DNA from 4 places in the Arthrobacter sp. NicSoilC5 genome. Region 2 is predicted to be linked to each of the others. Evidence: riboswitches for the same ligand, from Rfam matches in the RefSeq annotation. Region 2 holds a riboswitch; each other region holds the start of a gene.
What was found. A riboswitch is a leader RNA that binds a small molecule or an ion and turns the genes downstream of it on or off. The one in region 2 is predicted to bind cyclic di-AMP.

Region 1 (3,276 bases), 790 kb from region 2:
ACCGTCCTTGACCTCGACAACATCGCCGGCAGCACCGAGACCGGTGACTTCGTGGGTCAGAATGAGCTTTGCCATGTTAGTTAATCCCTTCCTTAGCCGCGGCCAGCGCCGGAGTAAGGCAGCAGAGCAACTTCGCGGGCGTTCTTGATTGCCTGGGCGATCTTGCGCTGTTCCTGCACCGTGACGCCAGTGACGCGACGGGCGCGGATCTTTCCGCGGTCGGAGATGAACTTGCGCAGCAATGCTACGTCCTTGTAGTCGATGACAGTGATGTCAGCGGCCTTCAAGGGGTTGGACTTTGGTTTGGGCTTACGGAGTTCAGCCTTAGCCATCGTGGAGCTCCTATTCTAGGGAGCCCGTGGATATTGATCCACGGGATGGTGGTGGTCCGACGGCGGCAGTGCCTTGGGTGCGTGGCGCACCCGGGCAGTCCCGGCGCCGGGCCGTTATTTGGGTTTTAGAAGGGAGGTTCGGAATCGGGGCCGTTGCCCCAGCCGCCTGCGTTGGAGACACCGGGCGTAGCCCAGGGATCGTCCTGTGCAGCCTGCTGGTTGCCGCCGCCCCAACCTCCACCGGAGTTGCCGCCCTGATTTCCACCAGAGTTGCCTCCTCCGAAGCCACCGCCGCTGTTGCGGCCGCCGAAGCCGCCGCCACCCTGTCCGCCGGAGCGCTGGGTGCGGTTGACCTTGGCATTGGCGTAGCGCAGGCTGGGGCCGATTTCGTCGACCTCAAGCTCGATAACGGTGCGCTTTTCGCCTTCTTTTGTTTCGTAGGAACGGCTCTTCAGGCGGCCGGTCACGATGACGCGCATGCCCTTGGTCAGGGATTCGGCGACGTTCTCGGCTGCTTCACGCCATACGGCAGCGCGGAGGAACAGGGTTTCCCCGTCCTTCCACTCGTTGGACTGGCGATCAAAGGTGCGGGGGGTGGAAGCGATGGTGAAGTTCGCTACTGCCGAACCTGACGGTGTGAACCGCAATTCCGGGTCATTGGTGAGGTTACCGATGACCGTAATGGTGGTCTCGCCTGCCATCTACTGCCTCCTTGTTCGATCCTGGGTGAAGAGTGCGTTTCCTGCGGGGTAAAGAATGAAGACGGTGCTGAATTACTCAGCAACAACCTTCTGCTCTTCGGGGCGGGTGATCTTGGTGCGCATGATGGTCTCGTTAAGAGACAGCTGGCGGTCAAGTTCCTTGGCGGTCTCCGGCTTGGCGGTGAAGTTCACCACGGCGTAGATACCTTCGGACTTCTTCTTGATGTCGTAAGCCAGACGGCGACGGCCCCAGATGTCAACCTTTTCGATGGTTCCACCATCGTTGGTGATGACGTTCAGGAACTTCTGAAGCGACGGCTCAACGGTACGCTCTTCGACCTCGGGGTCGATGATTACCATCAATTCGTAAGGACGCATATGTGAACCCACCTCCTTTGGGCTAAGCGGTTACGGCATTTCCGTAACAGGAGGTTCATTTGCGATTCCGTGCAATGCCTTGCCGCCGGAACGGAGGCAGGACGCAGCACAGACTTCAATATCTTAGTGCATTTGGACCCGATAGGCGATTCGCGCTTGACCCAAGGCTAGCCCCGGTGGAGGTGGGCAGCAGCCGCAGGTTCAGCCATGTGGAAAACCCTGCCGTCACTGGCGCCCATACCAATGCACTTTGCCGACAGGGGAGCGCCACGCCAACGCAGTGAGGTCCGTTACCTAATTGTGATTCGCAGACCCTTTTCGTGTACGGTCGTCCGGGGGCCGCCCCCAGCCGGCTCCAGTCCCGGATGCCGCCCAACTCTGCCGCGTCCGTGATTATCACCAGATTCCAGGCAGAGGCGGGGGACCCAAGCGTCCCGGGCACGGCAACGCGCCTGCCCTTGGGGTGAAGCCGCAGCACGCGGCCGCATGCCCTCATTCGAACCCGACAGCTAACTCCGCAGGCGACGAGAGGTAGCATCCCCATGCCCGCACCCCGCAAAGGCAGCGCCAAACGAGCGCACCGTTATCAAAATGAGACAGATCCCGCCCGGACATCCCCGGCCTTCAAGTCCGGTGCTCCGGCCCGGGCGCGCCGCCGCTGGCCCCTTGCCGCCGGTCTTGCCGCAGCACTCCTCGGAGCAGGTTCCCTTGGCCTGGGCCTGACCCACGGTGACGGAACCGCTGACGTGGCGCGGGTGGCGAGTGCAGAGGATGCCGGCAGCGCCGCACCCACCCAAACTCCGGACATTCCGGTCCCCGCTCCAACGCCAGTCCCGGCAGTCGAGGCCGCTCCTGCCGCCGCTCCTTCGCCGGCAGAGGCACCGGCACCTGCCCCCGCAGCAGTACCGGCACCCGCTGCCCCTGCCCCTCCCTCCGAAGCACCCATCGCTGTGGCGCCGGCGGCGGCACAGCTGGCCAGCACCGGGACGCCTGCGCCCGCCGGGGTCCCGGGGAACTGGACCATGACCTTCGCCGACGAGTTCAACGGGGCCGGACTGGACACCGCGAAGTGGTCCGGCTGCTGGTTCTCCCCCGGTTGCGGAACCATGAACAAGGTCTCCACCAGCCCGGCGAACGTCTCCGTGGCCAACGGGAACCTGGCCCTGGGGCTCAGCTCATCCACCTCCGGCGGACTGGTATCCACCAACCCGAAGGGCGGGGCGGGGACCGGCTTCCAGTTCACCACCGGCTACGTCGAGGCCAGGATCAAGTTCCCGGGCAACGCCAACGGCCTCTACAACTGGCCTGCCTTCTGGACCACCGGACAGTCGTGGCCGGCCACCGGCGAGAATGACATCGCCGAGGTCCTGCAGGCCAAGATGACCGTGAACTACCACTCCGGTTCCGGCTCCCACAACCAGGGCGGCGTGGGCGGCAACTGGGCCAACGAGTACCACACCTTTGGCCTGCACCGGATGGCAAACTCCTCGGACGTGTACTTCGACGGCGTCAAGGTCAAGTCCTACCCCACCGACGACGGAAATGCCCCGCAGTACATCGTGCTGAATGTCGGCGCCTCCTCCACGAACCCGGCCTACGGCGCGCCGTCCCAGATGATGGTGGACTACGTGCGCGCCTGGCAGTAGCAGGCCACGCCCCCAGGTGAAAGGGCGACGGCGGGATCTCCCGCCGTCGCCCTTTTTCGGCTTCCCTCAAGGTTGCCTAAAGCAACCCTCCGGCGACGATGTGATCCAGTACACTCTTGCAATGAAGCTCCTGTACGTGACGGAAAGCGTGCCCAACCGGGATCCGGAACTGGGGGACGGAAGCTCGATGATCCCGTACGAAGTAATCCTGCACCTCCC
Region 2 (3,276 bases):
CGCAGTGGCCGCGGCAGCCCTGACGGCGTTCTCCCTGCTGGGCACCACCTCGGCCTACGGTCCGTGGCTGCGCTGGGTGGTCCTTGCAGGCGGGCTGGCCGGGGCAGTAGGAGCCGGTTTCAGCAAGTTCCTGGGTATGCGTTCGGTGCAGCGGGCGACGGCGGCCCTGGCCATCACGGCGTCGCTCGCCGGACCGCTGGCCTACTCCATCTCCACGGCCTCCACACCGCACAGCGGGGCAATCGTCAGTGCCGGCCCCACGGCCGGCTTCGGCGTTGGGCCAGGTGGTGCTCCCGCCGGCGTCCGGAACAGCCGGAACGGGTCCGGCCCGAACAGCACCGGCGGTTCAGGTATTGCGGGGCAAGGCAACACAAACCCGGGCAGTGCGGGGCAGGGCTTCCGGCAGCCGAACGCCCAGGGCGGCGCGGGCTTCGCGGGTGGCCGCGGGGGTGGCGTGGGTGGCCTCCTGGGTGCGCCCACGCCGTCGGCTGACCTGGTCGCCGCGCTCAAGAGCAGCGCCTCAAGCTACACGTGGGCCGCGGCCGTGGTGGGCTCCAACAACGCCGCAGGTTACCAACTGGCAACGGAGCTGCCGGTCATGGCGGTGGGCGGCTTCAACGGCACCGACCCCTCCCCCACGTTGGCGCAGTTCCAGGACCTGGTAGCCCGGGGAGAGATCCATTACTTTATCGGTGGCGGAGCCATGCGCTCCACCACCGGTTCGGACGCTGCCACCCGGATCGCGGAGTGGGTGGCAGCCAATTTCACGTCGCAGATCATGGGCGGCACTACGGTCTACGAACTGACCGGCCACTAGCGGAGGACGCCCCGGGGACCCGGCCTTGGGCTGCATGATGCTCTGGCACGCGAGTGCCCGGGGTGAATGGTGCCCGGGGGCCCGGCAGTCCATTACGGGGATACTCCCGGCGCAGTCAGACAACCCGACGCGCTGCCGGCCGTGACTTCCGTTACCTAAATGTGACTTTCATTTAATCTTCCTGTACCGTCGATTGGGTGCGGTCCCCGTTCGGGCCGCATATCCCGGGTTGACGCCAAGCTCTGCCGCTTCCCCGGATTTCCGATTGAGCAACGGCAGAGGCGGGGGACCCACCGTCCCGGGCAATGATTGCCCTTGGGGTTAAGCCAGTACGTGATTTTTCCGTACGGCCGGATGCCCTCATCCGAACCCGACAGCTAACTCCGCAGGTGTGAGAGGCGATCAATCATGTCCAAAAACACGGCAGAAGCACGCCTGCATGCCAAGGCTAAACATAAGGCCACGCAGCAGGCAAAGAAAACCACCCTCGGCCGCAGGGCCGGAATCCTCGCAGTATCCTGCGCGGTGCTGGTTGGGGTCGGCGCAGCCGGCCAGGCCACCAGCAGCATGGCCCCGGTGTCATCGACCCAGGCAACCCAGGCAGCGTCCGATGCCCAGATGAGCATCGAGAAGAGCGAGATCCGCTCCAACCCGGTGGAGAGCCCCGCTCCCGCCGCAATCGCAGTGGCGCCCCAGGCGGCGGAGCCCGCTCCCGCGGCCCCGGCACCCGCCGCCCCCGCGCCGGCCGCGCCAGCGCCTGCACCGGCACCTGCACCCGAGCCCGCCCCGGCTCCTGAGCCGGCACCCGCCGTCGCGGTCAACGACCCCGCTGGCGCCCAGGCCTACGCCGCCAGCCAGCTGGCCACATTCGGCTGGGGACCGGACCAGATGCAGTGCCTGCAGACCCTGTGGACCAAGGAATCCGACTGGACCACCACGGCCACCAATCCCAGCAGCGGGGCGTACGGAATCGTCCAGTCCCTCCCGGCCGAGAAGATGGCCAGCTCCGGCGCGGACTACCTCACCAACTACCGCACCCAGATCAACTGGGGCCTGGATTACATCAAGAAGAGCTACCAGTCCCCCTGCGGCGCACTGAACTTCCACCTGGCGCACAACTGGTACTAGGCACCGCTCCCCTGCGGCTGCGCGTCGAAGGACCACCCTCCGCGGAGCCTGCCCTGCATTGACCGCGGCCGACGGCGCGTCCCTGCTCTCCGCCGTCGTACGCCTTGGGCAGGGGCACAGCAGAGCATTGCAGCATCACCACTGCCCGCATCCAAACGGATGCGGGCAGTGGTGTTTTAACCCCCTGCTGTCTTAACCCCGGGTTGAGCTGCAGTGCCCTATGGTGCGGACGTTAGGGTCGCGGTGGTTGGGGTTGCGGAGCCTGTGATTGCGGTGCTTTCGGTTGCGTCCGGCCCGGCGTTCCGCCACGGGATGTACTGGACGGACCACTTGTTGCCGTCCGGATCGGCGAAGTACACGAAGTGGCCCCACGGCAGCACTTCGATATCACTGACGTCCACACCGTTGTTCTTCAGGTGGTCGTGTGCGGCCTGGATGTCGTCCACCACCAGCTGCAGGTTTGACCCCGTGCCCGGAGTTGCGTCCACCAGCCCCTCCCCCAAACAGATGGAGCAGGCGGATCCGGGCGGCGTCAGCTGCACAAAGCGGATGTCGTCCGAAGGCCGCTCGTCATAGTCGGCGTTGAAGCCCACCCTGTTGACGTAGAAATCCTTGGCGCGGTCGACGTCGGACACGGGGACAAAGACAAGTTCGAGTTTCCAGTCCATCCGCACAGGCTAGCGGCGGTGATCCTGCCGGAAAAGGGGGAAGGCTACCCTGCGATGCCGTACAGGCGGTCGCCGGCATCGCCCAGGCCGGGAACGATGTAGGACTTCTCGTTGAGCTTCTCGTCGATGGAGGCCAGGACGATGTGCACGTTCGCGTCGCCCAGTTCCTCCTCCAGCTTGGCCAGGCCCTCCGGGGCCGCCAGCAGGCAGATGCAGGTGACGTCGGACGCGCCCCGCTTGAAGAGGAACTTGATGGCCTCGCGCAGAGTGCCGCCGGTGGCCAGCATGGGGTCCAGGACGAATACCTGGCGGCCGGTCAGGTCCTCCGGCAGGCGCTCCGCGTAGGTGATGATGTCCAGCGTCTCCTCGTCCCGGGCCATGCCCAGGAAGCCAACCTCGGCGGTGGGGACCAGCTTGGTCATGCCCTCCAGCATGCCCAGGCCTGCGCGCAGGATGGGGACTACCAGCGGGGTGGGCTTGGTGAACGCCGTGCCAATGGTGGTGCTGACGGGGGTTTCGATGGTGACGGGCTCCGTGCGGACCTCCCGCGTGGCTTCGTAGGCCAGCAGGGTCACCAGCTCTTCCGTCAGCTGGCGGAAGACCGGCGACGGCGTGTTCTTGTCCCGCAGGACGGTGAGCTTGTGGGCGACCAGGGGGTGGTCA
Region 3 (3,276 bases), 160 kb from region 2:
TTCCATTCTGCCTGAAGGGCAGTGGGTGCGGGAGCCGGAGGGGGCAAAGTCCAGACAATGAGACGGTCCCGTCCAGGGTGGCTGCGCAGGGGGCAGCTATTCGGACAAAGTCAAAATAGGCTAAGCTAGCCCCCGGACTACCTCGCGGGAACAGAGCGGTACGGTGGGACAACGCAAGGTACTGCGCTCGAGGAGCTGAGCTGGATGACGGATCTGATCGACACTACGGAGATGTACCTCAGGACCATCCTGGAGCTTGAGGAAGAAAACATCGTTGCCCTTCGGGCCCGTATCGCCGAGCGTCTGCGCCACTCCGGCCCCACGGTGTCCCAGACCATCGGCAGGATGGAACGCGACGGACTCGTCGTCGTCTCCGGCGACAGGCACCTGGAACTTACGGACACGGGCCGCAAGCGGGCCACCGAGGTCATGCGCAAGCACCGGCTGGCCGAACGCCTGCTGGCTGACGTCATCGGTTTGGACTGGGCCTACGTGCACGACGAAGCCTGCCGCTGGGAACACGTCATGAGCGAGCGCGTTGAGCGGCGCATCTACGAGATGCTGGACCACCCCACCGAATCGCCCTACGGCAACCCGATCCCCGGCCTCGCCGCCCTGGGCGGACAGCCGGCCACCGGCTTCGCCGACGCGGTCATCAGCCTGGTGGAGGCCATGAAGGGCTACGGCCCCGCCTCTGCCGTGACCATCAGCCGGCTGGCCGAACCCATCCAGGTGGAGCCCGAACTGCTGGCGCAGCTGGACGAAGGCGGGATCCGGCCCGGCGCCGCCGTTGCGCTGGAACGCGTGGGAGATTACATCTCCGTGCGGGTGTCCGGAATCGAAGGGGCACTGGAGCTGCCGCCCGAGGTTGCCGCGCATGTTTTTGTCGCCGTCACCCAGCCCTGAGCCGCGCCTCATACCCCAGCGAAGCGCTTCCACGCAAAGATAACGGAATTGTTACCTAGGGTCTTAAGGCCCTATAGTGGAACCAATCGTTGATACTTAAGCGTTACCCGATCCGGAGCCGAGCTCTGCCAGCGGATCGGGTGCATGAGTCGTTACTGGCAGAGGCGGGGGAACCACAATTGGCAGCGGGGGACTGCCTTGGGGTGAAGTCCGTCAGCAGCAAGCCTCTCCAGTGAAGGATTCTTCCGGGAATACCCCTGTGCAGAAGCTTGCCCATGACGGGCCGGGTCTTTGATCTCTCTGACCCGAATCCGACAGCTAACTCCGCAGGCTTTTCCAGAGAGGAACCCTTCTTGACCATGCAGACCTCCCGGGGCCGCCGCCGCGCGGCAGGCCCCCCTTCGGCACCGCGGGTTGTCGAAGATGTCGCAGCGGAGCGCCCCCGCGATCTGCATCGTGACGCGCGCCGCCGCCGGGGTCCGTTCCGGCAGGTGACGGAGTTTGCCGCCGCCAGCGGCATCGGCCAGAAAGCCGGAATCGCCCTGGCCGCCACCGGTCTGGTGCTGACGGTCACGGTGCCCGCCACCAGCCCCGTCATGGCCACCGATGCCGCCGGCAACGCGCCACTGGCAGCTTCCGCCGTCAGTCCGCAGCCCCAGATTTCCGCTGATATCGGCGCCCAGATCGACTTCAGCCGCTCGGCAGTGGTGACCCAGGCCGACCCCGACGGGAAGCTGAAGCAGCTCCTGAGCGCCCAGTCCGCCGGCTCCGTCACGCGGGCCGCCTCGGCCGGCACCCTGGCCGCACCGCTGGCATCCCTCACCACCGCGTCGCCCTTTGGCTACCGGGTGAGCCCCATCACCGGCGGCTCCGGAGACTTCCACCGCGGCCAGGACTTCGTGGCGCAGTGCGGAACGTCCGTCCTGGCGGCCGCAACCGGCACCGTGACCTTCGCAGGCTGGCACCAGTACGGCGGTGGGAACCGGGTGGTCATCGATCACGGCAATGGGCTGGAGACCACCTACAACCACCTGTCGTCGTTCAACGTCAAGGTCGGACAGACCGTCTCCCGCGGCGAGGTCGTGGCGCTCAGCGGCACCACGGGCGCCTCCACCGGCTGCCACCTGCACTTTGAGGTCCAGGTCAACGGCGAAGTGGTCGATCCCATGGGCTGGCTGTAACCGAATGAGTGTGCACTCTCAGATCGCAGTGACCTGCCGTGACCTGAATGTGACATTGAAACAAAACTGCTGTACCGTCTAACTCGCGTCAACTTTTCCGAAGTTGACGCTCTTGAGTGGATTGCCTAACTCTGCCACCGCTCAAGGTCCGTTCGCATTTCATCGTCTGGCAGGGGCGGGGGAACCAATTTTGGCCTTCATTTCCTGAAGGCCTTGGGGTTAAGTCATGAGCTTCCCAGGAAGCAGAGTGGCCGGGTGACTCCCATCCGAATCCGACAGCTCACCTCGCAGGCATTGGGAGAGGCTACCTTCGTGTCTTCACGCCATCATTCTGCGCGCCACCGTGCGCAAACGGTTCGCACCAACCCCCTGGACGCCGTGTCCAAGGCCGTCAGTGCAAATGCCGGGACCGTAGGCCGCCAGGCTGCCGTTGTGGCAGCCGCATCGGGCCTTATCCTGAGCATGGGCCTGCCCGCCACCGCAGCTGACACCACCGCCGGTGTCTCCGCATCCACCGAGTCCGGTTCGGCCCAAACGGCCCTCGCCGTCACCGCCGCCCCCACGGCCACGGTTTCCTTCGAGCGTCCCGCCGTCAAGACCACCGCAGCTCCAAAGGTGGAAGCGGTGCGTCCCCAGTCCACCGCACCGGCCGTGCGCGACGCCGCTGCCACCGCAGGCCAGGATGCTGCCCCTGCCGCCAAGGCTGCCGAGACTGTCTCCGCCGCAACCTCCGGTATTGCAGCAATCGCCTACACCGGCATTGGCCACTCCTACGTCTGGGGCGGCACCAGCCCCGTCACCGGCTGGGACTGCTCCGGGTTCGTCCAGTGGGTCTACGCCCAGGCCGGCATCAGCATCCCCCGCACCAACGCGTGGAACATCATGACCCCCACCTCCACCCCGCAGCCGGGCGATCTTGTGGTCCAGAACGGCGGCGCGCACGTGGGCATCTACGTCGGCAACGGCATGATGGTCAGCGCACTCAACCCTTCCCAGGGCACGCTGCTCCACTCGCCTGCAGCCACCGGTACCTCGTCGTACTACCACCTCAACAAGTAGTTCTTGGGCTTCACGCTCCAAGGGCTATTTCTTTGCCCAAAGCTTTTTCGCTAGAAACCACATCCCCGTTCGGGATGCGCCGGCGTACCCCCAAGATGCCGGCGCATCCAGCTTCCCTTTGCCTGCCTAC
Region 4 (3,276 bases), 1.9 Mb from region 2:
GTCCCCGCCGCCAGCCGGGCAAGGGCCGCCTCAATCTGGTCCAGGCCCGCCGAACTCTGTTTCAGGAGCGCGGAGGCCTGTGAGAGTTCGAAGGCGATGGTGGCACCCTCGGGATCGTGCTCGTCGTCGACGTTGGAATCCTGGCGCGCCGAGTTTGCTGCCTCGATGTCCGCCCGCAGCGCCGGCAATAGTGCCAGGCGCCGCGCCCGCTCCTCTTCGAGCAGCGCACGGAACCGTTCGAAATCTGGCATGTTGACAGCCTAACGCGTCAGTCAGTACCAGTTCAGGGATACGGAGTGGTTCCAGGCCGCGCACGGGGAACCGTAGCGGTCGCGGATGTAGCCCAGGCCCCATTCGATCTGGGTGCGGTAGCTGGTGAGCCAGTCACCGCCGGCGCTGGCGTACTTCCCCGGGGGCAGGGCCTGCGGAATCCCATAGGCTCCGGAATAGGCGTTGGTGGCGGTGGTCAGCCAGTTGGACTCCTTGGTCCACAGCTGGGCCAGGCACAGGAACTGGTCCTGGCCCCACCCGTAGGCGGGCAGGCGTCCGGACGCGTAGCTTTTGGCCCCGGCGGGGTCGTTCACCGCACCGCCGGGAACAGAAGGCACGACGACGGCGGGAGGGCTTGGCGGGGCCGGTGCCGGGTCTTCCGGAGCGGGAGGGCCGGGGTTGCTGACGCCGGGATTGCTGACGGCGCCGGGGGCCGGACCGGGTTGGGCCGGATTGGCCTGGCCAGGGTCGGCAGCGGGTGCGGGCGCCTTTGGCTGCCGGGCTGCCACTGCGGCCGCCCTGGCTGCAGCCTCCGCCTGCCCGCGGGCCTGCTCCTCAGCGGCGGCACGTTTGGCCGCCTGGGCCGCCTCGTAGGCGGCCAGTGCGGCCTGGCCCTGGCGGTACTCACCCTCCATGGCCGCCGTCGTACCTTTCAGGGTGGCGAGCTGGGCGGTCAGCTCGCTGCCGTGCCGCTGCTCCTCTGCGACGCGCCGGGCCAGCGAATCCTGGGCGGAACGTGCGGCGTCCAGTTTTGCTTTCGCTTCCCCGGACAGGCGTTCCCGCTCGCTCCTGGCGGCTTTTTCCTGTTCGGTGAGGGCGGTGGCCGTCTTTTCGGCGGCGGCAGCATTGGCGACCAGGGTGGCAGTCTTGTCGCCCACGAGCTTGACCAGGTTGAGCCCCTGGACGCTGTTGGTTTCCAGGGCGTCCAGCGCGACGAAGAATCCTGCATTGGTACCGCCGGTCTTGTAGGACTGGACGGCCAGGGCACCGATGTCCTTCCGGTGCCGGGCCAGCTCCGCGTTGGCACGGGCAGCGTGGGCGGACAGGGTATCCAGGCGGGAGGTGGCTGCCTGCAGCGCGGCGTCTGCGGCGGCATAGTCGGCGGCCGAGCGCACGGCCATCCCGCCTGCTGCCTCCGAATCCGCCTCAAGGTCCGTCAGGAGTCCATTAATGGTGGCGATTTCTGCGGCTTTTGCCGCTTCGGACGATTTCGCCTCCTGCACGTCCGCCCAGGAGGGATACCCGCCGGGCGGTGGCGGCTCGTCGGCCGCCGCCGGCAGCATGGTGCCTGCGGCCAGGGCAAGGGCCAGGAGGCCTCCCTGCCAAGGGAGCCTCGCGATGGTCACGAACAGGGGCATAGTCCGGAAGCTTACCGCCGGATTCCCGCGCAACGCAGGCTGCTGTTTCCACATTGTTACCGTGCTCAACAGGAAAAGTATCAGCAGAGGTCCGCCCAGGAACGCCCTGGAATGTCCAGACGTTTGCGCAATGCGAGAGAAGAACCTCGTATGTTATCCAAATGTGACAATTGCGATGCACCTGGGTTATGGTCGACTGGTGTCCCTCTCAGACGGGACATTCCCGTCAGCATGCCGAGCCCTGCCGCTGATCATGGGATCCAACCGCTCCAGTTGGCAGGGACGGGGGAACCAAGTTTCCACGGCCATATTGTGGCCTAGGGGTTAAGTCGAATGCGCTTCCGCCTACCGCGGAGCCGCTTCCGGCCGGGTATCTCCAGCCCGAACCCGACAGCTCACCCCGCAGGCATGGGAGAGGCGATCAACCGTGTCAAAAAATTCCATTTCAGCCCGTCACCGCGCGACTCCGGCCCGCTCCATTGTGCTCGAGGGCCTCGCCGTAACAGCAAAATCCCAAGCCCGCTCGCTGGGCCGCCCGGCGCTCGCCGTTGCTGCAGCGTCCGGCATTGCCTTCGGAGTCGGCGCCCCGGCCCATGCAGGTGTATCCGGCCCGGACACCACTGAGCAGACCAGCGTCCAGGCCACCTCGGCACCCGCTGCCCCGGCCGCAGCCCCCGCTGCAGCAGCAGGCAACGTCCACACCGTCGTTTCCGGCGACACCCTTGGCGCCATCGCTTCAGCCTACGGCGTCAGCCTCAATGACGTGCTGTCCGCCAACGGCCTGGGACTGTCCTCGATCATCTACCCGGGCGACCAGATCCAGATTCCGGGCGCAGGCTACACCGCAGCCCCGGCGCCGGCCCCTGCAGCAGCACCCGTGCAGGCCGCAGCCGCCACCGCTCCGGCGAACACCGGCATGAACATGTCTTACGCCTCGGCAACCCCCGTGGCATCAACCACCGGCACCGGCACCGGCGCAGCGATCCTCGCCTCGGCCTACGGCCAGCTGGGCGTCAAGCAGGATTGCACCGCCATGGTCGAGAAGGCGCTGCGTTCCGTCGGCAAGTCCGTGGGCGACCTGGCCCCCACCCAGTTCTTCCAGTACGGCACCGTTGTAGGCGCTCCCGCCCCCGGCGACCTGATCATCACCTCCGGCCACGTGGGCGTTTACGCAGGCAACGGCCAGGTTGTCAGCGGCGGCGTCAACGGCTTCGACACGCAGGTGCACTCCATCAGCTGGCTCGGCGGCTACTCCGCTGTGCGCGTAGCCTAGTCTTCGCACTGTCCGGTGCCCTTGGCGGCCCCGGACGAAGCAGGAGGGTGGCAGCCGGGAATACCGGTTGCCACCCTCCTGTCGTTTTGCCCCCGCGGCCCGCTGCGGTCAGGTGCCGCAGAAGGTCATGTAGCTGCCGAAGTCGTCGGGCGCCCCCTGCAGGTAGCGTTCCAGGCCGGGCCGCTCGGTGAAGGGGGCGCTGACCGCCTCCAGCAGTTGCTGCAGTGGAGCCAGGTTTCCGGCGGTGGCAGCGGACAGCGCCTCTTCCACCAGGTGGTTCCGCGGAATGTAGGCCGGGTTCACGCTGTCCATCAGCTCCGGGTCAGGTTGCAGCGCCTGCCACCGGTCCAGCCAGGCATCGAGGGCGGCCAGGTC

Region 1: another riboswitch for cyclic di-AMP. It lies ahead of LDO22_RS13695 (glycoside hydrolase family 16 protein); the one in region 2 lies ahead of LDO22_RS17400 (hypothetical protein).
Region 3: another riboswitch for cyclic di-AMP. It lies ahead of LDO22_RS18055 (M23 family metallopeptidase); the one in region 2 lies ahead of LDO22_RS17400 (hypothetical protein).
Region 4: another riboswitch for cyclic di-AMP. It lies ahead of LDO22_RS04110 (LysM domain-containing protein); the one in region 2 lies ahead of LDO22_RS17400 (hypothetical protein).

Annotation. Positions count from the first base shown of each region.
Region 1 covers NZ_AP024660.1:2,915,012-2,918,287, forward strand. Annotated here, with positions in the region: gene rplI (50S ribosomal protein L9) at 1-75, opposite strand, end outside; gene rpsR (30S ribosomal protein S18) at 93-332, opposite strand; gene LDO22_RS13685 (single-stranded DNA-binding protein) at 458-1,033, opposite strand; gene rpsF (30S ribosomal protein S6) at 1,106-1,411, opposite strand; cyclic di-AMP (ydaO/yuaA leader) riboswitch at 1,799-1,947, shown strand; gene LDO22_RS13695 (glycoside hydrolase family 16 protein) at 1,954-3,057, shown strand; gene LDO22_RS13700 (glycosyltransferase family 4 protein) at 3,179-3,276, shown strand, end outside.
Region 2 covers NZ_AP024660.1:3,700,633-3,703,908, reverse strand. Annotated here, with positions in the region: gene LDO22_RS17405 (glycosyltransferase family 39 protein) at 1-817, shown strand, start outside; cyclic di-AMP (ydaO/yuaA leader) riboswitch at 1,059-1,220, shown strand; gene LDO22_RS17400 (hypothetical protein) at 1,226-1,945, shown strand; gene LDO22_RS17395 (glyoxalase superfamily protein) at 2,164-2,613, opposite strand; gene upp (uracil phosphoribosyltransferase) at 2,658-3,276, opposite strand, start outside.
Region 3 covers NZ_AP024660.1:3,856,903-3,860,178, forward strand. Annotated here, with positions in the region: gene LDO22_RS18050 (metal-dependent transcriptional regulator) at 205-906, shown strand; cyclic di-AMP (ydaO/yuaA leader) riboswitch at 1,013-1,255, shown strand; gene LDO22_RS18055 (M23 family metallopeptidase) at 1,266-2,087, shown strand; cyclic di-AMP (ydaO/yuaA leader) riboswitch at 2,200-2,395, shown strand; gene LDO22_RS18060 (C40 family peptidase) at 2,466-3,146, shown strand.
Region 4 covers NZ_AP024660.1:894,309-897,584, forward strand. Annotated here, with positions in the region: gene LDO22_RS04100 (TraR/DksA C4-type zinc finger protein) at 1-251, opposite strand, end outside; gene LDO22_RS04105 (lytic transglycosylase domain-containing protein) at 273-1,628, opposite strand; cyclic di-AMP (ydaO/yuaA leader) riboswitch at 1,853-2,052, shown strand; gene LDO22_RS04110 (LysM domain-containing protein) at 2,056-2,901, shown strand; gene LDO22_RS04115 (protein adenylyltransferase SelO) at 3,010-3,276, opposite strand, start outside.